DNA from 2 places in the Paenibacillus sp. FSL R5-0475 genome. Region 2 is predicted to be linked to the other one. Evidence: a T-box and tRNA genes for the amino acid it is inferred to sense, from the RefSeq annotation. Region 2 holds a T-box; the other holds one or more tRNA genes.
What was found. A T-box is a leader RNA that pairs with one kind of tRNA and senses whether it is charged. The one in region 2 lies ahead of metG (methionine--tRNA ligase), so its partner is inferred to be a tRNA-Met.
Positions count from the first base shown of each region.

Region 1 (12,188 bases), 1.0 Mb from region 2:
ATTTCCGAATTGCTTGGTGAATATCCGATCTTCGGCATCTGCCTTGGTCATCAGTTGTTTGCACTTGCTTGTGGAGCGGATACAGAGAAGCTGAAATTCGGTCACCGCGGTGGGAATCACCCTGTGAAGGAACTGGAAAGCGGACGCTGCTTCATCACTTCCCAGAACCATGGTTATACCGTGAATGAGGAATCTGTGAAGAACACTGAACTAGAAGTTACTCACATTAATAATAATGATAAGACTGTTGAAGGTATTAAACATACTCGTTACCCAGCATTTTCGGTGCAATATCATCCAGAAGCGGCGCCAGGACCACATGACAGCAGCTACTTGTTCGATCGCTTCCTTCAATTGATTGCCGATCATAAAGCAAAGACACCTGTTGTTTCACGTCAGGCACAACTTGCGGCAAACGCCAGAATCACGGCGCCAAAAACTAACTTACAGCTTGAAGCCGTGAAAGGAGCTCTATAACATGCCAAAGAACGATAAACTTAAAAAAATACTAGTGATCGGTTCCGGACCGATCGTCATCGGCCAAGCAGCGGAGTTTGACTACGCAGGAACTCAGGCTTGCCAAGCTCTTAAAGAAGAAGGCGTGGAAGTCGTACTGATTAACAGCAATCCAGCAACGATTATGACAGATACAAATATTGCAGATAAAGTGTACATCGAGCCTATTACGCTTGAATTCGTAACTGCGATTATTCGCCAAGAGCGTCCAGATGGATTGCTTCCAACGCTGGGCGGTCAAACTGGCCTAAATATGGCTGTAGAATTGGCTCGTGCAGGTGTACTTGAGCAAGAGAATGTTAAGCTTCTCGGTACACAGCTTGATTCCATTGAGAAAGCAGAGGATCGCGATTTGTTCCGTGATCTAATGCGTGAATTGGATCAACCTGTACCGGACAGCACCATTATCACTACTGTAGATGAAGCAATGAAATTCGCTGAGGAAATTGGATTCCCTCTGATTGTACGTCCAGCTTATACGCTTGGCGGCACAGGCGGCGGGATCTGCGATAACGAAGAAGAGCTGCGTGAAACCGTCAAAGCAGGAATTCGTTACAGCCCGATCGGACAATGTCTGGTTGAGAAGAGTATTGCCGGCATGAAGGAAGTTGAATACGAGGTTATGCGTGATGCTAATGATAACTGTATCGTTGTCTGCAACATGGAGAACTTTGATCCTGTAGGTGTACATACAGGTGACAGTATCGTTGTGGCACCTAGCCAGACGTTATCGGATCGCGAATACCAAATGCTGCGCACAGCTTCGCTCAAAATCATCCGCGCCCTGAATATTGAGGGTGGATGTAACGTACAATTCGCACTTGATCCGCAAAGTTATCAATATTATGTAATCGAAGTAAACCCGCGTGTCAGCCGTTCCTCGGCTTTGGCGTCCAAAGCAACTGGATATCCAATTGCCAAAATGGCTGCCAAAATCGCGATGGGTTACACGCTGGATGAAATCGTCAATCCGGTAACCGGACAGACTTATGCATGCTTCGAGCCTACACTTGACTATATTGTAAGTAAAATTCCACGCTGGCCGTTCGACAAGTTCATTCATGCGAACCGTAAGCTGGGTACGCAAATGAAAGCGACAGGCGAAGTAATGGCGATCGGCCGTACTTTTGAAGAATCGATTCACAAAGCGATTCGTTCTTTGGAAATTGGTGTTCACCGGTTCCGTCTGCCAGGTGCAGAGGCACTGGAAGAGAGCGTGCTGCGTGAACGTCTTGCGAAGCCTGACGATGAGCGTCTGTTCCTGATTGCTGAAGCTTTCCGCCGTGGTTACGGTTTGCAAGAAATCCAGGATATTACGAACGTGGACTGGTGGTTCCTCTCCAAAATTGAAGGTTTGATTAACTTTGAAGAGGTTATTCGCGGCGAAGAAACGTTGTCTGCGGAAACTCTATACCAAGCGAAACGTAAAGGCTTTACAGACCGTGCGATTGCTGAGATTCGTGCAGAAGGACAAGCGAACGGGAAATTTACCAAAGAAGCTGATGTGCGCGCGCTACGTTTGGAGCAAGGTTTAACACCTGTGTTCAAAATGGTAGATACTTGTGCGGCGGAGTTCGAAGCTACTACACCTTACTACTACTCGACTTATGAGACTGAGAACGAAGTCATTCATTCTGACAAGCAAAAGGTTATCGTGTTGGGATCTGGTCCAATCCGGATCGGTCAAGGGATTGAGTTCGATTACTCCACAGTGCATGCGGTATGGGCTATTCAGAAGGCTGGATATGAAGCGGTTATCATCAATAATAACCCTGAGACGGTATCTACAGACTTCAATACTTCGGACCGGTTGTATTTTGAACCTCTATTCTTCGAAGATGTTATGAACGTAATTGCGCAAGAGAATCCGATTGGGGTTATCGTTCAATTCGGAGGTCAGACAGCGATTAACCTTGCGGCACCTCTAAGTGCTGCTGGTGTGAAGATTCTTGGAACTAGCCTTGATAGCATTGATGAAGCTGAGAACCGTAAGAAATTCGAAGCTTTGCTGGCACGCCTTGATATCGCTCAACCGAAAGGAAAGACGGTTACCGACGTGGATCAAGCTGTAGAAACTGCACAATCCCTTGGGTATCCGGTGCTGGTACGTCCTTCCTACGTACTAGGCGGACGTGCAATGGAAATCGTATATAACGATACTGAACTACTTAGCTACATGGTAGAAGCGGTGAAAGTGAATCCAGAGCATCCGGTATTGATTGACCGTTACATGTTAGGTAAAGAGGTTGAGGTAGACGCGATTTGTGATGGTGAGACAGTAGTTATTCCGGGCATCATGGAACATGTCGAACGCGCAGGTGTTCACTCCGGTGACTCTATCGCCGTATATCCTCCGCAATATCTGGATGAAGGTCTAAAAGAGAAAATCGTTGAGATCACAATTAAAATCGCTAAGGAACTGAAGACGATTGGACTGGTCAACATCCAGTTTGTTATCTATCAGAACGAAGTATACGTAATCGAAGTAAATCCACGCTCCTCGCGTACGGTTCCTTTCCTGAGTAAGGTGACAGGAATTCCAATGGCGCATTTGGCAACCAAAATCATTCTCGGCAGCAAGCTGAAGGATGACGGTTATACAGAAGGTTTGTGGCCGGAAAGCGATTATGTATCGGTTAAAGTGCCAGTGTTCTCTTTTGCCAAACTGCGCAGAGTAGAACCTACACTCGGACCTGAAATGAAATCAACCGGTGAGGTTATGGGCCGTGATAAATTGTACGCAAAAGCTTTATACAAAGGTCTGATCGGAGCAGGGATGAAAATTCCAGCCACAGGCGCTATCATCGTTACGGTGGCAGATAAAGATAAAGCAGAAGCTGTAGAACTTATGAAAGGATTCCACTCCATGGGTTACAAAATCATTGCTACTGGAGGCACGGCACAAGCGCTTGAAGAAGCAGGCCTCAACGTAATGAATGTAAACAAGCTGGATGAAGGTGCGCCAAACATTCTCGACTTGATTCGTGGTGGGCAAGCTAACTTCGTCTTTAATACACTGACTAAAGGCAAAACGCCAGAACGTGACGGGTTCCGTATCCGCCGTGAAGCGGTTGAAAATGGCGTCGTATGTATGACTTCACTGGATACAGTGACGGCACTTCTCAGAATGCTGCAGACGATTAACTTCTCGTCACAGTCCATGCCTGCTTTTGTCGGACAATTGAACTAATCTCATAAAGATGCATAGGGCGGTTTGCGTTTACGCAGACCGTTCCGCTATGCCTAGGGTCTAATAAAATAAAGGGTGTGGATGTAGTCTGCACTGGATAGGAGCATGGTTGTGGGAGTAGGAGAAGTAGAGTGGAAAGCAATGGCGAACCGTCTGATGATCGCTTTGGATTATCCTGATGTGACTGGAGCAAGAGCCTTGATCGATAAGCTGGAAGGAATTCCTTGCTATATGAAGGTAGGCATGCAGCTGTTCTATTCGGCAGGACCAGAATTTATTCAAGAGCTGAAATCTCGTGGCTATTCTGTGTTCGTTGACGTGAAAATGCATGATATCCCTAACACGGTAAAAGGTGGCGCTCAAAGTCTTACGAATCTTGGCGCTGATATGTTTAACGTACACGCGGCAGGGGGCTCAGCCATGATGGCTGCAGCACGCGAAGGAGCGGCTTCAGCAGTTAGTGCTAATGCTGCCCTTAAGATGCCTTTGATTATTGCAGTTACCCAGCTAACCAGTACGAGTCAAGAAGTGATGAATAACGAAATTGGGATCGCTGGAGAGGTAGCGGATACTGTGGTAAGATACGCCAAGCTGGCTGCCGATGCGGGTCTAGATGGTGTAGTAGCATCGCCACAAGAGTCCGCAGCTATCGCAGAAGCTTGCGGCCCAGCATTTTGCACGGTTACACCGGGTATCCGGCCAGCAGGTGCTTCCTTGGACGATCAGTCCCGGGTTATGACACCTGGAAAAGCCATTCGTCAGGGTAGTCACTACCTTGTTGTAGGACGGCCGATTACAGCTTCACCAGATCCACGTCAAGCAGCACTAAACATTATTGAGGAGATGACCCTAGCATGAGCTCATTAAATAGAAGTGAACAAGTAGCAAGTTATCTGTTGGAGATTGGAGCAGTAGCACTGCGTCCCCAGGAGCCTTTTACATGGACCTCTGGTATCAAATCGCCGATCTATTGCGACAATCGTCTGACTATGGCTTACCCAGAAGTTCGTAACTATATTGCAGATGCCTTCGCGCAGCTTATTAAGAGCGAGTATTCGGACGCTGAAGTGATCGCAGGTACAGCAACCGCGGGTATTCCACACGCGGCTTGGGTAGCAGATAAACTGAACCTGCCAATGGCTTATATCCGTGATAAAGCTAAAGGCCACGGCAAGCAGAATCAGATCGAAGGTCTGATTAAACCGGGACAAAAGGTTGTTGTTATTGAAGATCTGATCTCCACAGGTGGAAGCTCCGTCAAAGCGGCTCAGGCCGTGCAAGAAGCTGGCGCAGAAGTGCTGGCTGTACTCGCAATCTTCAGCTATGAGCTGGACCGTGCAGTGGATGCTTTTGCTGCAGCTGAAATGCCATTACAAAGCTTGTCCAACTACAGCACATTGATTGATGTGGCTCTTGCACAAGGTAAAATTGAATCGACGGACGTAGAAGTACTGAAATCTTGGAGAAAAGATCCTTCATCATTTGGTGTTTAAGCTTAAATAAATGAGTATAGTTTAGGCGAGCCTCTCACTTTTCAGTGAGGGGCTTTTATTTTTTAACAGACACAACATACTCAACTGTCATCCAAGACACGAATAGTTGTATTTTGTACACTTAAACTAACTTTTCTTAGAGGAATTGGCACTATAGTTGCACTTTGTGCAATTATAATCAGCCTAGTATCTGCCGAAACCTTCTAGTAACGGTTATTAATTGTACAGAGTGCAATTAAAAGGAAAAATAAAATAAATGAGTTCTAATAGTTGCAGAAAGTACAACTATCCAGTCGTGGAGGGTAGGATTGTGTCGGTCAGCGGAGATGTAGCAAGTGAGCAAGTGTGAGTGGGAAAGTGGAGATTGTGTATCTGCAAAAGCTCCTAGTAACATTTTTATGAGAATAATATGAAGAAATCGTAGTATAACTTTAAACGTCCTGTAACTTCCCTTCTTGATTAAAGCTTTATACTGTTACTAGGATTATGGATTATTTATCCATAAGATGTAGAAGAATCAAGTATTTTATGGGAGGATATAATAATGAATCATATAAACAACAATAAACGGCTGTGGCGCCGCTGGTTAAGCCTTGGGGTATGCGCTGCGCTGATACTACCACTAATCTCTGATGGGTGGAATACGGCTTGGGCTGAGCCTTCTAAGGCTTCAGTGGAGCAACGTGTATTGCGTATTGGGAGTCTATGGTCTGGGGAGGACGATTCGTTTTTTCGTCAGCAGTTTACAGATATGTATGAATTGCAGCATCCAGAAATCAAATTGGAGATTATTCCGGCTATAGATACGAATGACCTTCGGTACAATAACACCTCCTCAGACGCAAGCTCTGACAATTTGGAAAATATCCGGGCGATTATGGGCGGGGATAAGCCTGTTGATGTGATCGTCGGTGATAGCGCATTAGTGAAGAGTTTGGTGGATCATAATCTTGTCCAATCGCTGGAGCCGCTTATAGCGCGTGATCAGTATGATTTAAGCAATATGGCGCCTACGATGCTGAATGGAGTTCGTGAACTGGGTAGAGGAAGTCTTTTTGCGTTGGCACCGATCTTCTCGTCTAGTGCGCTTTTTTATAATAAGGAAATCTTTGATGCTGCTGGTGTGGGCTATCCAACGGACAAGATGACTTGGAATGAACTGTTTACGCTGGCAGATAAGGTGACGAAGAAGTCATCTAATAAAGAAACTCGGATATACGGGTTCTCGATGAACCGTTACTTAAGTGATCCATTCTGGGATATGCAGAGCTATGTCGCACCGCTAGAACTTACGATGTACGATAATAAGGGTCAGCACATGACTGTAAATACTACACAGTGGAATCAGGCTTGGACTACTTACAGCCAGTTGGTTAAGAAACAAATTGTACCTGAGTTAAATGGGTTGGATTTTGCAGGAACAGAAGGGAATGCCTACAGTCCAATCCAAGGCGATCTGTTCCTCACAGGAAAAGCAGCAATGGTCGTTGGAGAATATGGTTATCTCAATGAACTGGCGGGAGTGGCCCGTAATGCTGCTAAGATCAAAAATTACAGTCCCATCAAATGGGGTGTGGTTACTGTACCTACCTTTCAGGAAAAACCGGATGTTGCCATTGGAACATGGCTTGGTAATATGATGGCTATTAGTTCTACGGCTACTAATAAGGAAGATGCCTGGGATTTGATTAAGTTCGTCAACAGTAATGAGGTTGCGAAAATTAAAGCCCATAACAAGAGTGAACTGACTTCCCGTAAGGATTATATTACCGCTCAGACCCCTTCTGTAAATTTGGAAGCTTTTTATACGCTTAAGCCTTTACCTGCAACGGATCCTTTATTGATCAGTTTACAGATGCAGAAGCCTGGAATTAGCCGGATTAGTGATGTTGGACGTCAATTATTCATTGACGTTTATCAGGGGAAGAAAACCGTCGAGAATGCACTCAAAGCTTGGGAGAAGCAAGGGAATACCATGCTGGATACACTTGAAAAAGATCCAACGGTCTATTTTGACTCGATCGGTGAATGACTCTGGAATATGCCCTAAGCCACCAGTTTTCTGGTGGCTTATTTTGTGGAACTTGGGCATGATAAGTTCAGAGCGGTGTATCATAAATTTGCGAAAAGGAGAAGAGGGCATCATGAATTGGATATACTTCGCGAAACTGTTCAGGACTAGATTTCAAGCAGGTTGTTTGGCTAAAAGATTGGAGCAAGATGGCTGGATTTACGGTTATCATGACCCGCGTTTTGTAGAAATTTATCGATCCCGTAAGGGAAGGTACGGGGTTAGATTTCTGCCTTGAGAACTTTTATAAATTCTTCCTTGACGTAGACCCGATTTGTACTGTATATTATTTATTGTCGCTGTTTGAATATTTTTTCTGACGCGGGGTGGAGCAGCCCGGTAGCTCGTCGGGCTCATAACCCGAAGGCCGCAGGTTCAAATCCTGCCCCCGCAACCAATTTATTTACAACAGCAATTCTACATTCGGATATTTTTAGATCCGGGCCCTTAGCTCAGTTGGTTAGAGCGGTCGGCTCATAACCGATTGGTCGGGGGTTCGAGTCCCTCAGGGCCCACTTAACAAAAACCCTTACTTTGTAAGGGTTTTTTGCTGTCTATAGGATTAGTGATATAAAGAAAATAGGATGGGGAAAGACCAGAATTTTGCGCTTGCTAACGGATTTGCTAACGGAAATTATTTTTCTGCAGTTTCGAGCTGTTTTTCAGCGTATTTATTCAGTTCTGCTTCAATTTTGTCAACGGCCTCTTCCTGCATGATTGGGAGTAGGTGTGAGTATCGTTTGTTGAACATCGCTGGAGTCATACCCAGTGGTTCAGCAGAGCGAAGGCAGTAACAAGCATTGCTTCCCAAATCATTGCAAACGGATCTCTGGTGTTGGATGCCATCAAGCTGACTGACGACAAGATGAATGCTAATATGGCTATCCCTAAGATGCTGGAGGGATGATTGATGTTTCGATACAGTTTGGAGCACAAGGAATTTATCAGCACCAACATTCATGGACGATATGTTCTGGAATTGACTTCAATGTTTAATGAGAAGTTCGAAGTGTAGATCCAGCCTTCGCAAATGCGAGCCTTTATCAAAAATAACGGGTTGAAGAGCGGAATCGATGCCAGGATCAAACTAGGTAGCGTTCCACCCAATAAGGGAAAGAAGAAGTTATGGACCGGTGGCGAGGATACTCAATTCAAGAAGGGCCATAAGCCGCACAATTATGTTCCTGTAGGCTCTGAGAGGGTTAACGGGGATGATTATGTAGATATAAAGATTGCTGATCCGAATATGTGGCGCGGGAAGCACCTACTAATTTGGGAGCAGCAATGCGGGCACGCCGTTCCGAGGGGACATGCTGTCATATTCGGGGATGGGGACAGGCGAAATTTCGATTCGGATAATTTGATTCTGGTTACCCGCGGACAGCTGGCCATCATGAATAACAGAGGGTTTATTCAAAAGGATGCTGAGCTCACGAGGACCGGTATTATTTTGGCTGACATTATTAAGAAAATCGGTGAAAGAAAGCGAAGCAAACGTATACCGGAAGGAGAACATTTTGGATGGGTAAAGGTGCTGAACTTATTGAAATGCACCTGCAGTAAGACTGGAATTGGGAGGGGCATGAAAGTCAGCCTCATGAAGATGAATGAGGCCGATCAAACCATTACCCATAAACTGTTGCAGTAGCGTTAATAGGACCACCTACAATAAATTCATTAGCTGTATCCGCGTAACCGAATACTTGGATAACATGGTGGCCTGGAGTTACATTCGACACTATCGTTGAAAAAGTAATCTGTTGGGATTCGTTCACGGCCTCAATCATCGTTTGTCCCGTAAGCACACCATCAAGGTAGACTTCAAAAGTTGCAACAACTGAATTAGTGGGTGGATCGGAACCAATACACGAAAGAATGTTTAGAACGTTTATTGGTGTTGCTACGAATATACCAAATTCGAGTAATAACCCCGGTACGGTAGTAAGAGAGATTCCAGTGTCGTCCAAATTCGTAAGCAGAGAACTATTAAAGTTGATAACACTAAGCATTTTTGTTCCTCCTTCTTTTAGTTATATAAAATAATATGTTTGGATATGAAAAAAAGAGTGGTTAAAACGGAAAAGAAAAATATCAAAACGCAACCTAGGTTGAAGTAGAGAGCTTTTGGCGAGGTCCGGGTGACCCTGAGAAAAAGGGAAGAGGAGAAGACAGATATACAGTGCAGATAAGTGTATGGAATGCGGAAAACCCATCGAATATGAGCCTGAATACTGTTGCGATGGACGGGAGTGCGGATGCAGGGGCTTGCCTATTGAACCACCATTATGTAATACCTGCTGGGATAAGTTCTTGATAAATAAGGGAGGAGGAGGGAGTTATGACAATCAGAGCATTAACGAATCGTCATAAGTTGTCCTTATTTTCATTAGTTGATTTCCGATATATAGTAATATAGGGAAATAAGTACTGAGGAGAAATAAGATGACAAACTCAACGATCAAGAAGTACAAAAACATTGAAAGCTACTTTAAAGAGGAATTTGGAATAAAGATGATTTCATGGAAAGGAATAACAATAAAGGGGTTAGAAGCAGCCAAGAAAAATTTGCTGGATAAGGAAGTTAGTGAGCTTAGAGTACTGAAATCCGATGCCAGTTCGTTAAGTGAGTGGATTAAAACTTTAACAATCTTATTCACGGTTTTGGGTCTTGTTTTTACAATGGTTGCAGGAGTAATTACTAATACTAATCAGAGTTACGACAACATTGATAACTCTATAACCGATGCTGCTAGAGATATGACTATAGAACAAATCAAAGAAGCTAATGTTCCTAATCTAAAAAATAAACAAATCGCCAACGCTTATGATGAAGCGGCAAAGATTAAGCGTGAAAGAACTGCTGATACTTACTTTTTAACCGCTGTAATGTATCTTGTTTTTATTATATTTATTTTAATATGTTTAATGTATTTCAATTTCATGGCAAAAAAAATTTTTGCTATGAATAACATCATTAATGAAGCTATAGAGGAGAAAAAGGAAATACTTCATATTGTAAAGGAATTAAAAAGAGAAGATGATGCACGTAATAAAGAAATCGAAGCTGAGACGGCAAAAGAGAAACTTAGAATTGTAAAACTGAGACAAGAACGTCTTGATATGAAATATAAAAAATAGCCGCTTTTTGACCGTTATTTGACCGCACATTGACCGTTCATTTGGCTTTGATCATGATATATTTGTATTGTGAAAATTAGGCGAGAGTGACACGCACGGCTACAGAAATGTAGCAGTAACCGGGGCGTACCTCCTCTGGCTTTTTGTATTTTTGATTTTCTCAAAATAGTGGGTAAAACATAGAAATAGAAAGGAATGCACTATCAGAGTGTCTCTTTTCGAAAACAGCAAGTTTTCTGACAGTTTGTGATTACAGCGCACTCTTGTTTGGATTATTTCAACAATATTCCAGAAAGAAGGCGAAGAAAATAACTGTCCAAAATATAACTTTAAACGAAATACTACCAAATACAAAGCTAGGAATTAAATGGGCCATAGAGTGGTTGAAGTCCCAAAAAGCAAAAGAAGTAAATAGCACTGGATCATTGGTTACGGGCCTTATTGGTGATATTTCATATGGTTTTTGGATAATTCCCCGTGATCATAAGGATATTAAAAACCCTCTAGAACAGGTCACAATCAAAAAAACAGAGTACAACAAGTTTAAAGAAAATTTAATTAGAGTTGATAAGGCTTTTTTACTAATACCACGAACTTACAGACGGCTAATAAGCGAGGGGAAAAGCGAATATTGGAAGGATATATCCTATTTCGTTCAAATTCCACACCAAGTATTAGTAGATGAGATCGTAAATAAAAAACCAAGAACTCCAACATCTGAAACTACAATAAATATTGGATTCTCTGAGAAGCAAATTGATAAATGGGAGGCAAGAGGGGTTTTATATTTCCCCTTCTTCGAATAGCGAGAGATTAAGAGTTTTAGATACAACCATAGTTAAGACATTTCTTTGATCTTTTCTACTTGACTCTAAATTATATCTAATATTAAAATGGTCTTGTTCTCCTTTGTAACAATGGAGATAAAGATTTTAAGCAAAGAGCACAGCGCATTTGCTACGGACCGGAGCGGACGCCATGCTTTTATTTTGTATTGCAGGAATTTTATTCCTTCTGTCGAAATTCAGTGGCAGGAGGTGTTATATGATCAATTTTGGAGATTCAGTGGGAAAAACTTTTAATGCGATGGCTTGGGCAATAGCTGAAGGATTAGGTTTGTATTTGGTTTTTCCTATGCTGGTAACTGCGATACTCTTACGGATTTTGAGAGTAAAAGGTGAAGCGCATAAGTTTTTAGTTGGGATTGTTGGTCTAGTAGGGCTTTATCTCTTCTTCCAATATGGAATAGATGATTTTGGCGCAAAAATACAGCAAGTTAGCACACAATAATACATATTCGTGAAGTCGCTCATTACTGGGCGGCTTTTTTTCTATTGGGGGTAATTAATTTGAAGAAGCAACAGCAGCGGCGTTTAAAAGATCCGCCTCGGCAGCCAACTAAGTGTAAGGGTTGCATATGGGGGCGCTGGGAAGGAACTGCACAGTTTTGTTCTAGGGTGAAATGCCAGAAGGGAAAAACTCCCTGAGCGTCGAAATATGATGTCGAAAGGAGATGCAGTGATGCAAGCAAAAAAGCCTATTGAACTTCTTAGGGAAGATGATCAGAGGAGTATTTACATCGTTCAAAGTAAGCTGAAGAATGGAACTGCTGATTTTTCTGACCTTGGAGAAGTAATGAGAGTTGTACAACAAAATCCAACTGCTTTAAATTCTTTCGGGATAACTATGATTGTAAGAATAGCAGAACTTCATTTTAAAAGACCGGATTTCGTGGATTATGGATACACTCTCGATAATTTAAATTCAGCTTTTGGAATCC
Region 1 is NZ_JBBORK010000001.1:3,821,697-3,833,884, reverse strand. Features, by position in the region: gene carA (glutamine-hydrolyzing carbamoyl-phosphate synthase small subunit) at 1-477, shown strand, start outside; gene carB (carbamoyl-phosphate synthase large subunit) at 479-3,706, shown strand; gene pyrF (orotidine-5'-phosphate decarboxylase) at 3,848-4,564, shown strand; gene pyrE (orotate phosphoribosyltransferase) at 4,561-5,199, shown strand; gene MKX41_RS17235 (ABC transporter substrate-binding protein) at 5,744-7,231, shown strand; gene MKX41_RS17230 (hypothetical protein) at 7,344-7,508, shown strand; tRNA gene MKX41_RS17225 (tRNA-Met) at 7,591-7,667, shown strand; tRNA gene MKX41_RS17220 (tRNA-Ile) at 7,712-7,785, shown strand; gene MKX41_RS17215 (HNH endonuclease signature motif containing protein) at 8,328-8,918, shown strand; gene MKX41_RS17210 (hypothetical protein) at 8,896-9,279, opposite strand; gene MKX41_RS17205 (hypothetical protein) at 9,713-10,408, shown strand; gene MKX41_RS17200 (hypothetical protein) at 10,672-11,214, shown strand; gene MKX41_RS17195 (hypothetical protein) at 11,453-11,698, shown strand; gene MKX41_RS17190 (hypothetical protein) at 11,930-12,188, shown strand, end outside.
Region 1: it encodes a tRNA-Met, which carries the amino acid that the T-box ahead of metG (methionine--tRNA ligase) is inferred to sense. The anticodon was not compared.

Region 2 (12,188 bases):
TGACGGATTTGCGGCATCGGCGGATCATCTGGATGTAATGCTAATTTAACCCCAGCTTCTTCCGCAACAGGTAGAACACGTTCTAGAAAATAGGCCAAACGATCCCATATTTCTTGCTCCGAGGTTGGTGGGAGATATCCCTTATCTAACAAACTCGCGTCATACGTCATATTCCATACCTGACCCAGTGGGATTGGATGATTTAACTCATTGCTGTCAGGATGAAATGTCGATGTTAGCGCTCCTCCTCGTGCAGATGGCTTTTGAATATGTCCCCACACACCAGCAATACTGAAGTTATATCCAATTACAGGAATCCCTGCTCGACCTACATTCCGGATGATCTGCTTAATCTGTTCAATTTGTTCGTCTCGTTTTGGGCCAGCAAGTAACACATCATACCAATCCGATGGATTAAAATTTTCAATCGCTGCGAATTCAAGCCCTTCTTGATTGAGCTCTTCTTTTAATTTCACAAGATTCTCATATTCCCAGATTGGGTCATTTAAGCGTGCTACACCATAATTTCGTTGCCCATCTGTTGAAGGAAGTCCCTCATCATCAATATCTCCATAATAATTTACGAGATGGACAACAACCGCCTCACAGCCTGCCTGTTTCGCAAATCGATAATAATCTGTATGTAACATATGACGATATAAACCAATACCTAATCGCATTTCTTTTGCTCCTTTACATGCTTGATTAGATCACCCAATCTAAAATCTGAAATATCAGTTTAAACAAGCATAAACGACTACGTCGTCCTTTTAAGAGCGAATAGCGTTTGTGCAGGAAAGACCAGTCAGTTTAGATTGCCCCACCATTCTCTTCTATTAGAAACATCATGTGTTTCTTACTCTTCTCCAAGTGCGACACGAGTAAATGAGTCGCTTGTTCCAGGCGATCTTGCTTTATTTCCTCAATAATCTGCTCGTGCTCTAGCAAACCTTCATTAGATCGATCGAAGTTCTGGAAATGAAATATACGTGAAATATACAGAAAGCTATTTAAAAGCTCATATTGATTTAGAATTAACTGGTTATGGCTCATCGTCACAATAGCTTTATGAAACAGAACATCTGCTTCTAGAAATTGTTCATACAAAAATTGGGGACTATTCAGATGGGTACTTGCACGCTCCACAAACTCTGTTAATTTCGTAACAAGATGCTCACGATCTTCCTGCGATAAGTGTTCTATGCACCATTTCTCAATCATGATGCGAGCATCCATCACTTCAGCGATTCGACCACTCGTTAATTGACTCACATAGGTACCTGACCGTGATACGACTTCAATAAGTCCATCATTCGCCAATCGATGGATCGCAAGCTTCACAGGAGTTTTACTAACCCCCATCTTCTCACTTAAATCATTGAGATCCAGTCGTGCTCCACCTTTATATTCCCGCGTAAGGATTTGATTCTTCAAAATTTGGTACACTTGCTCATTTAAATCTAGTCGTTCAATTTTTACATTCATAGGACAACTCCAATAGATTCAAGTTCAAACTGAAATATCAGATATCAGATTTAAGTTCATTATAAGATGCATCTTACAAAAATTCAATACTTAATTGCAGACTTTCGAATGTGTGCGCCATGCCTTCGGCGTTACACCAATTAATTTCTTGAAGACCGTCGCGAAATGTTGGCTCGTCTTAAACCCAAGCTCCATAGCAACATCCGTTATGCTCACCTTCGATTCCTCTAACATACGACAAGCACAGTCCATTCGAATCCGATCCATAAACGCTGTTGGTGATTGTCCGTTCATTTCACGAAATATACGGTAAAAGTGCGACTCACTTAAACCAATCTCCGACGCAAGCTGTCCTATCGTATAGCGTTCAGATGGATTCTGTTCCAGTCTTGTCTTAAGCTCCAGCGTATACGCGTGCATATCATGCGACTGCGCTTTGAGTGGAGTGTTATGCAAAATGCGTTGTAGAATTTCCAGAACTCCATGACGAATCTGAAATTCCACAAGCTCTGTATCCTGCTGGTTAATTAACTGTTGGACCCTTTTGAAATAATCTACGATTTCCTTGCTAACCAACTGAATACGAGGACAGCGATGTATCCATTGTGCAAATACTTGGCGTTCAGCATCATCCAGTCCGAACCAATGACCATGCTGCAGCGGATCACGAACGATGATCCACCAGATCCTACATGGCCCAATATAATCAAAACTAGCACGGTGACGTTCACCAGGTCGTGTATAAATGATATGCTGTGCGCTCGTTGGGTGAAATTGACCATTAACTTCCCACACTGCGGTTCCTTGCTCCATATATACAAACTCATAAGCATCTTCGTGCACGTGATTTGTCAAAGGCATGGCTCTACTGAAATGGTCGTATCCCAGAAGGATCAGATCTTTAACATGGGCTGCAGGACCCTCTTCCCAATCGATTAAATATACCCAGCGTTCACTCTTTATAGCGTCTGTCATCGTATTCACGCTGCCTCTCTTCTGATCACATTAGCTTACTCCGAATCGTATATTTGCTCATTTATGTTTCTGATCCTATTAGATACAAATTGAAAAGTCAAATGATATAAATTGTTTTAAACTGAAAGCGTAAACACGAATAAGGAGTGATAAACGTGCCACACAGCACACCACAGATCCATGTTGTATTCAAGACACATTTAGATATCGGATATACCGATCTCGCTAAACATGTTACTGATCGTTATATGAAACTATTTTTCCCAAGTGCAATCACAACAGCACAGTACTTTGATGAACATCCTGATCAAGGTTCTTTTATTTGGACAACGGGTTCTTGGTTAATTCATCACTTACTCAAACATGGAACAACCGAGGAGAAACAGCAAGTAGAGGAAGCTATTGCAAAAGGCTATTTAAGATGGCATGGCCTCCCTTTCACGACCTATACCGAATTATACGATGCCGAGCTTCTAGATTACGGTATTCAAATGGCCACACGTCTTGACCAACGCTTTGGTATCCACACCATTGCAGCCAAAATGACGGATGTCCCTGGTCATACACGTGCGCTGATTACACATATGGCCAAGGCGGGTATGAAGTATCTTCATTTAGGTGTAAACCCATCAAGCCATGTTCCTCATGTTCCTGAGATGTTTTTGTGGAGAAATCCAGATGGTTCTGAAATCGTCGTTCAATATAGTAAAGATTATGGAACAACCTTCGAAACAGAAGGCTTGAATGATGTTTTATACTTTGCTCATACGCATGATAATCATGGTCCTTCCACCGTTGAACAAATTAAAGCGGAATTCACTCAACTTCGTGAGGCCTATCCACATGCGGATATCAGAGCATCCACGTTGGATCAATATGCGGAGAAGGTATGGGCCATTCGTGATACGTTACCGATCGTCGAAGAAGAGATTGGGGATAGCTGGATCCATGGATCTTCGACTGATCCCTACAAATTAGCTTGTTATCGTGAACTACTTCGCTTAAAGAGTAAATGGCTACTAGAAGGATCTCTTGCTGCAGCCGACGAGGAATATCACAACTTCTGCGATGAATTAATTATGATTCCTGAGCATACGTGGGGTGTAGATATTAAGCGTTATCTGGCAGATTACATTCATTATGATAAGGAAGATTTTCAGCAAGCACGAGCTCGAGACAAGGTTGATGTGAACTTAAACCCACTTGAATATCGTTTTTACGAAAAAAATTCACGCGCTGAAATGATCGAGATGTTCGGCGTGGAAGCCGTGGAGAAGCTTAGTGCCCGCTCATATAGTCTCATGGAGCAGTCTTGGCAAGAGCAACGGGAATATTTAGAAAATGCCGTATCTACTCTGGGCGTAAAACGTCAGATCGAAGCACGAGCTGCTCTAGCCGCATTACGACCGGTTCGTCCACAGATTACTAATGCGGATGCGACAATCCTGTACACGGATCAATCCTATACTTTAGGAGACTTTGAGGTCGTGTTTGAGGATAACGGTTCTATTATCAGTTTGCTAGACCAACGTAATCGAGAGTGGGCTGGGCCGAACAACCCGATCGGATTATTCTCATATGAGACTTTCTCCCAAGCGGATTATGATCGTTGGTACCGTGAATATCACGTGCGATGGAAAAATACGCATGTATGGGCAACCGGAGATTTCGGGAAACCAGGTATGGATCTGACGAAAGAATGGATAATGCATACCGTGACGAAACCCAAACTATTATCCTTGCAAGCATTATGTGGAGAAGAACAGGATGTTGTCCTTGCTACGTTAAAGATGCCTAGAGCAGCTAGTGAAGGAATGGGTGCTCCACGAGAGTTGACCATCGAATATATATTTAAGAAGCACACTGCTACCGTAGAATGTAAGCTTCAATGGTTCCATAAGGATGCATATCGCCTCCCAGAAGCAGCATGGATGAGCTTCAATCCGATCGTCAATAATCCAAATCAATGGAAGCTTGATAAAATCGGACAACTCACTTCCCCACTAGACGTTGTTAAAGGGGGAAATCGCAATCTGCATGCGGTAGATCAGGGCATGTATTATGCGGCAGCGGACGGTCAAGTGGATATCACGACATTAGATGCCGCGCTCGTATCTCCTGGAGAACCACGGCTTGTGCAATTTGATCATACATTCGCTTCACTTACTGGAGGAATGCATGTCAATTTACACAACAATGTCTGGGGTACAAATTTCCAGGCTTGGTACGAAGAAGATGCGTTATTCCGCTTCAAGCTGAAATTCCAATCTCATCTTTAATCATAAAATACCTAAGAGGAGCTTTACAATGAACACCCACAAACCATGGAAAATTTACGTCATTCAACATTCCCATACGGATGTTGGCTATACAGAACGTCAAGAGAAAATCCGGCAGTATCATGTCAATTACATTCGGCAAGCGTTACAAATTGTACGTGACATCGAAAGCGGTGCTCGCCTGGATTGGAAGGGCTACAAATGGGTATGCGAAACGTTCTGGCCTGTTGAATCCTTCCTCTTAAAAGCGACACCAACAGAAAAAGAAGAATTCGCGCAAGCGGTACAAAAAGGCTATATCGGTCTATCTGGAACCTATCTCAATTTCGGCGAGCAATTAAATCAAGAGATGCTCTCCGTCATGATTCAACGGATTACTGACTATGGTCAATCGATTCAATTCCCGGTACGTTCTGCTATGACTGCAGACATCACTGGCTTTGGTTGGGGATATAGTCAAGTCTTGGCCGATGCTGGTATCGAGAATTTAATAACCTGTATTCATACACATCACTCTATGTTTCCATTATGGAAGAAACAAATTCCATTCTGGTGGGAAACACCAAAAGGTGATCGAATTCTAACGTGGAGTGGCGAGCATTATATGTTCGGAAATGACCTCGGCTTGATTCCTGGTATAGGAGGTTCCTATACGATTCGTGATGAGCATGACGTGCGAAAAGGCGTGTCCTTGGAAGTCGCTGAAGCGCGGTTTGATCGATATTTAGAGCAATTAGTTGAAGATGGCTATACCTTCCCGTTAGTACCTGTCATGGTATCTGGGCTCCCTACAGATAATGGCTCACCGAATGCCGCATTAATGGATTTTGTAAACCATTGGAATGCGTTGCATGGTGATCGGATCTTGATTCAACCAGCGATACTGGATGATTTCTTTACAGATTTAAGAGCATATGCGAACGAGCATCCGGATGAGATCGAGACCTTTCGAGGAGATTGGCCGGATTGGTGGACAGATGGCTCAGCTACTACTCCGATGCATGTTCAGATCTTCCGAGAGGCGCAACGCGTGTACACGAAAGTGAAGCAATTAGATCCTACCCGTGAGATTGTTGACCAAGAGCGGCTCGAAGCGATTGAATATGAGTTGGCTTTATTCGCCGAACATACATGGGGATACCATTCCTCTGTGACAGAACCTTGGAACCCGTTCGTACAAGAGCTTGGCTGTCGAAAAGAAGCTTATGCCGCAAATGCGAGTTCACTTGCCCATACCGCATTATACGATATCCTTGAGGCACAAGGAGATGCACTATTAGGACCAGATCGTCCTATGAAATTTGAATTGCATAACCCAAGTGAATTTATACAAACCGATTATGCCCAGTTAATTATGGAGGGCTGGTACATTACAGAGCTGAAAAATGGCTTTGAAGTGATCGATGAAGTGACTGGAACCGTCTACGAAGCTCAAATGGTGACGGGACACCGCGGGGTCATCATTACAATTCCAGTAACTTTGCAGCCTAATCAAAAGGTACAATTGACGATTAAGGCAATCGAAGAGCATCCGCCCGTAACAGCATATCGAACCGATTATGTTGGATCCGATCGCATGCTGGATATTATTCCTCCGGTTCCACCGAAGCTACATGTGACGCCTAAATTTATCGAGTCACCTTTCGTTCGGATCGAATGGGAACTTGGGGCAGGGATTACGAAGTGGTTCGACAAAAGCAGTCAACAAGATTTACTACGGTCTGATCGGAAACACAATGCATTCTCCCCTGTCTACAACGTAACACAAGCACCTAATGAATTTGGCATGTATGATGTACGTCGTAAGATGGGACGAAATCGTAGAGGCGCTGATGCGATAACCTCTGTCGGAGCATTAGTTTATGTCAATATCATTGAAAAGGGTGCCCTTTATGGAAAAGTTCAATTGACCTATCGCGTGAATGGTTGCAGTCACTATTCCTTACTCGTCACCGTATACGGTGATCGCGCACGTGCTGATGTAGCTGTACGCATGCATAAGGAAAGTGTATGGGATCCAGAAAATGTGTACATTTCACTTCCGTTTGGGAGTGCTCCCGCTGCTGGGCAAGATGCGCTGTGGATAGAAAAGACAGGCGCAGCCTTACGTCCACGAATTGATCAATTGCCTGGATCCTTAGCAGATTTCTATTGTGTCGATGAAGGTGTAGCTTTTGTCCGTGACACACATGGTGTTGCCATTGCGATGCCAGATACACCTCTCATCCAACTCGGCTCCTTAGACTATGAGGATCGACTATTGAGCGGACACCCTGGACTCGCGCATGATCCAGCCCATCTCTATTCATGGCCCATGAATAATTATTGGGAAACGAACTTTAAGGCGACACTAGGTGGATTCTATGAATTCCGTTACTACATCGCTTGGGGGGATGAGCTTAATACGTCAGAAGTAGCATTAGAGGCTTGTAAGAGTATGAACGCGGGTATCCTTGCATGGAGAACAAGTAAGTAAGAGAATAATCATATTATCAGTTAGACGAATCACAAAGTCTTCCTCGAGAAGTACGGATTGAATAAGATTTGGAAGCATTTTAAACTTTCACATGAGGTCGCCTCTTTCTGTTACAGAGTCATTTGATGGTACAAATGATTCCACAAAAAAAGGCGTCCTTTTTGCTATGCTGTGATTTAATTTATTGGTTAATCAGCAGGGATGTTTTTAAAGGGTTAAGGATCCTGCCCGGAGCTTGTCTTAACCATTCCTATTTATTGACTTTTTGTTGTTCTAATCTTTGCTCTTCTTCTTTAATTTGACTTATATCAATTCGTTCAAACAACAATTGCAAATCAGTTACCTGTTGATAAGGGGGAACCGAGCGGGGCTTCCAATTCGGTAGTTCAAGCGATAGGAATCCCCTGATCTTCTCACAAGAAAACGGTAGAAACGGATGCAGCAAATTCGCCAAATTAGCTATAATCTGCACGCATGTATATATTGTAGAACCACAGGACTCCTGATCTTCTTTTACCTGAATCCAAGGTTTTTGCCGATCAAAATACTGATTTGCCTTACGTACATAAAAGAAAATATACTCGAGCGCATCCTTCAAATCTCCCGCTTCAATTAGGCGTCCTGACTCCAGATACAAGAGGTCAATGTTGTCGCTCCAGCCCTTATCTAACTTTCCACTTGGCACGATCCCTTCATAAAACTTCTCTACAAAAGCCAATGAGCGATTCACAAAGTTACCAAATGCTCCAAGCAGCTCACCATTATGACTATAAATAAACTCTCTCCAGGAAAAATCCGTATCCCGCTTCTCAGGCCCGTTGGCAATTAAGAAATAACGAATAGAGTCAGGATGATACCGCTCTAGAATATCAGGTACCCAGACTGCCCAATTACGGCTAGTGGAGAACTTCTGCCCTTCAAGGGTTAAATATTCGCTGGATATAATCCGATCCGGTAAATGTAGTTCTCTTGCTCCTAATAAGACGGCTGGCCATATCAGAGTGTGAAAAGGAATATTATCTTTACCATGGACATAATAAGCGGTGATGTCCTCTTGTTCCTCTGACCAAAAATCCTCCCAGCTCCGCCCAGACTGTGCAGCCCACTGCTTACTGGCTGATAAATAACCACTTACCGCCTCAATCCAAACATAAATCTTCTTGTCTTCAAATCCAGCTATAGGAACATCTACACCCCAAGATAAGTCTCTTGTTACCGCGCGGTCCTGCAGTTCTTCTTTTAAATAACGTTTGGTCAGTTTTATAGCGTTTTCTCTCCAAAATTGTGCTTCCTCTACATATTCCGTTAATTCAGATTGAAATTTAGATAAGCTAAGATAAAAATGTTCTGTCGGTCGTTCTGACGGTGTATTCCCACATAATTTACAGACTCTGTCCAATAAATCGGCAGGGTCTAGAATCGTAGAACAATAATCGCATTGATCTCCACGCGCCCGCTGGCCACATACTGGACAAGTCCCTTCCACGTATCTGTCTGGCAAAAAGCGCTGATCCACCTCACAGTAAGATTGCGCAATGGTTTTTCTATATAAATGACCATTCTCTAGTAGCTTCGCAAACAACTCTTGCACAACCTTATGATGCTGCTGTTGATCCGTTCGAGTATAAAGATCATAACTAAATCCCAGCTGTTCAAAACACTGCAGAAACTCTTCGTGGTATCGACTGGCAAAAGCTTCAGGTGTGATCCCTTCATTAGCAGCCTGAACCGCTACAGGTGTGCCATGACAATCGCTGCCTGACACATATAAAACGTTATCCCCCTTGCTGCGAAAATAGCGTGCCAGCACATCCCCAGGCAACACACTTGATAATCTTCCAAGATGTAAAGATCCATTCGCATACGGCCAAGCACCACCAATAAACACATTACTCATTAACCTTCTCCTCCTTTTTTTAGACAACAAAAAAACTCCCATCCACAAAGGACGAGAGTTCTACTCACGTGTTACCACCTAATTTTATAAATGCCTCATGACATTTACCTCTTCAGGTACGACGTTAATAAACGTTTATACCCTAGCACTTTAACGGATGCAGGTTCCGGCGCAGCCTACAACCCAAAAGGTTTCGATGCGCAGCTCTGAGACCATATTCCCAAGGGTTTTCTTTACTCCTTTTCAGCGACCGGAGCTCTCTGTTGAAAGAATTGCCGTGGTACTCTTTCTCTTCTTTGCTTTTACATATTCAAGTTAGAGAAAATAATACTCAATTTGTTGTTTATTGTCAATGTGAAACATCAAGCTCTCTGTAACTTTTCCAGTTAATCTCCGTCTTTTATATAAATACGTTACAAGGAGGTCCCTCAGTGAAAAAAGTAAATTTGCTTACACTCTCTGTTCTTTTACTAGCAGGAGTATGGGGTTGTTCCGATAATAAAGTTAATTCTGTTCCCAAAAGTGAACCCTATACTTCCAAAGAAGCCATCAGTAGAGGGGATATTGTTTCTTTTGAAAAAGTGTACAACCTCGATAAATTCGAGAAATTTATAACTAATCTCTCCAGCAAAAAAGCAGACAATATACGCGTTACAAGTTACACAGATGAAGGCGATCCCATATTTAAGGATTTAAAATTTGACGGTAACGTGATTAATTACAGCTATGATACTTCTAATGATGCATTCGGTGGAAGCAACACAGGAGTCAGAACCGATACCTGCTCCGAAGTGACGAGTAAAAAAAGCACACAAGGTGAAATTATCTATTCGATCAGCGGTTGCACAAATAATGCCTCTGAAATTGATTACTACCTTTTTCGCACAACAAAATGAAATACTGAAATAAAAAAGACCACCCAATCATAATACAATTGGATGGTCTCTGTACTTCATATTATTTCATGATTTTGCAAATATCATTGGTGAATTGAACAGGATCACTAACCTGTAGACCTTCGATCAACAGGGCTTGGTTGTACAGCAGGTTCGTGTATAAACCGAGCTTTTCTTTGTCGTTCTCTGCTGCCGCCTTCAAGGACTGGAACACTTCGTGATGGATGTTGATTTCGAGTACCTTATCCGCTTGCACCTCTTGGCCATTCGGCATCGATTTCAGGATTTTTTCCATCTCGATTGTCAGTTCACCTTCGGCAGAGAGACATACCGGATGAGTCTTTAAACGTTTGGAAGCTTTAACATTTTTCACTTTGCCGGACAGGATGTCCTTCATCGCTTCAAAAAGCTCCTTGTTTTCGTTCTCTTCCGCTTCCGTTGGCTTGTCCGCTTCGTCGGCTTCGATCCCCAGATCTCCGCTGGATACGGATTTAAATTCTTTTTCCTTATAAGACTGAATCATCTTGATCGCAAATTCATCAATATCATCAGTGAAGTAGAGAATTTCATACCCTTTATCCGATACAAGCTCGGTTTGCGGGAGCTTCTCGATTCTGTCGATCGACTCTCCGGAAGCATAGTAGATATATTTCTGATCTTCTGGCATTCTTGAGACGTATTCGTCCAGCGTAACCAGCTTCTTCTCCTTAGAGGAGTAGAACATCAACAAATCTTGAAGGGTGTCTTTGTGCATCCCATAATCGTTATAGACACCAAACTTAAGCTGTCTGCCAAAAGCATTATAGAACTGCTCATATTTCTCTCTTTCATCCTTCAGCAGGCTTTGCAGTTGGCTTTTCACTTTGTTCTTAATGTTCTTAGCGATCAGAGTCAGCTGACGGTCATGCTGGAGCATCTCTCTGGAAATATTCAAGGAAAGATCCTCTGAGTCCACCATACCTTTTACAAAGCTGAAGTAATCAGGCAGCAGATCCGCACATTTGTTCATGATCAGTACACCATTGGAATAGAGCTCAAGACCTTTTTCATATTCCTTTGTGTAATAGTCAAACGGCGTATTTTCTGGAATGAACAGGATTGCATTATACACTACAGCACCATCGGCACTGATATGAATATGTTTAAGCGGCTTATCGAAGCCGTAACGTTTCTCTGCATAGAAGTTATCGTAATCTTCTGTAGTCAGCTCGCTTTTGTTCTTGCGCCAGATAGGCACCATGCTGTTCACGGTTTGTTCTTGAATAACTTCTTCGAACTCGTTCTCCGTGCCTTCTTTTGGCTTTTGCTCCTTCACGTCCATTTTAATTGGGAAACGGATGAAGTCGGAGTATTTTTTAATGATGGATTTCAGGCGGTATTCTTCCAAATATTCATCATATTGATCTTCTTCCGTATTCTCTTTAATCTTCAAAATCACATCAGTGCCGACAGAATCCTTCTCGACAGTCTCGATGGTATAGCCGTCAGCGCCCTTAGACTCCCATTTAAAGGCCTCGTCACTGCCTAATGCCTTACTGATCACTATAACGTCATCAGCCACCATAAACGCAGCGTAGAAGCCCACCCCAAACTGTCCGATGATGTTGTGGCCATCTTTAGCTTCGTTCTCTTTCTTAAAAGCAAGAGATCCACTCTTCGCGATTGTACCTAAGTTATTCTCCAGCTCCTCTTGTGTCATCCCGATACCTGTATCGGAAATCGTCAAGGTTCTGTTCGCCTTATCGGCGGTCACTTTAATATAATAATCTTCTTTATTGAAGACCAGGCTTTCATCAGCTAATGCTTTGTAATAGATCTTATCAATTGCATCACTTGCATTGGAAATCAACTCGCGCAGAAAAATTTCCCGTTGTGTATAAATGGAGTTAATCATCATTTCCAGCAATCTTTTCGATTCGGCTTTAAACTCTTTTTTGGCCATGAATAAGTAAATCTCCTTTCAAAATAACATCTTGTCCAACATTTCGTGATTAGCACTCTTGTTAGATGAGTGCTAATTCTTCTTTTTATATAACATAAACTGATTTTGAATGTCAATATTTACAGCGACTTTCTTTAAAGAATGCTATCTTTTGTATACAAATTTAAGATTTTATTGATCATTAATGATTCACTTGCGCGTAGGCTGATTCTATGTTTTAAATAGACTAGATGCATAA
Region 2 is NZ_JBBORK010000001.1:2,796,976-2,809,163, forward strand. Features, by position in the region: gene MKX41_RS12520 (mannonate dehydratase) at 1-680, opposite strand, end outside; gene MKX41_RS12525 (GntR family transcriptional regulator) at 811-1,485, opposite strand; gene MKX41_RS12530 (AraC family transcriptional regulator) at 1,576-2,460, opposite strand; gene MKX41_RS12535 (DUF5054 domain-containing protein) at 2,616-4,739, shown strand; gene MKX41_RS12540 (glycoside hydrolase family 38 N-terminal domain-containing protein) at 4,768-7,215, shown strand; gene metG (methionine--tRNA ligase) at 7,466-9,112, opposite strand; T-box leader at 9,157-9,418, opposite strand; gene MKX41_RS12550 (DUF4362 domain-containing protein) at 9,544-10,008, shown strand; gene htpG (molecular chaperone HtpG) at 10,070-11,950, opposite strand.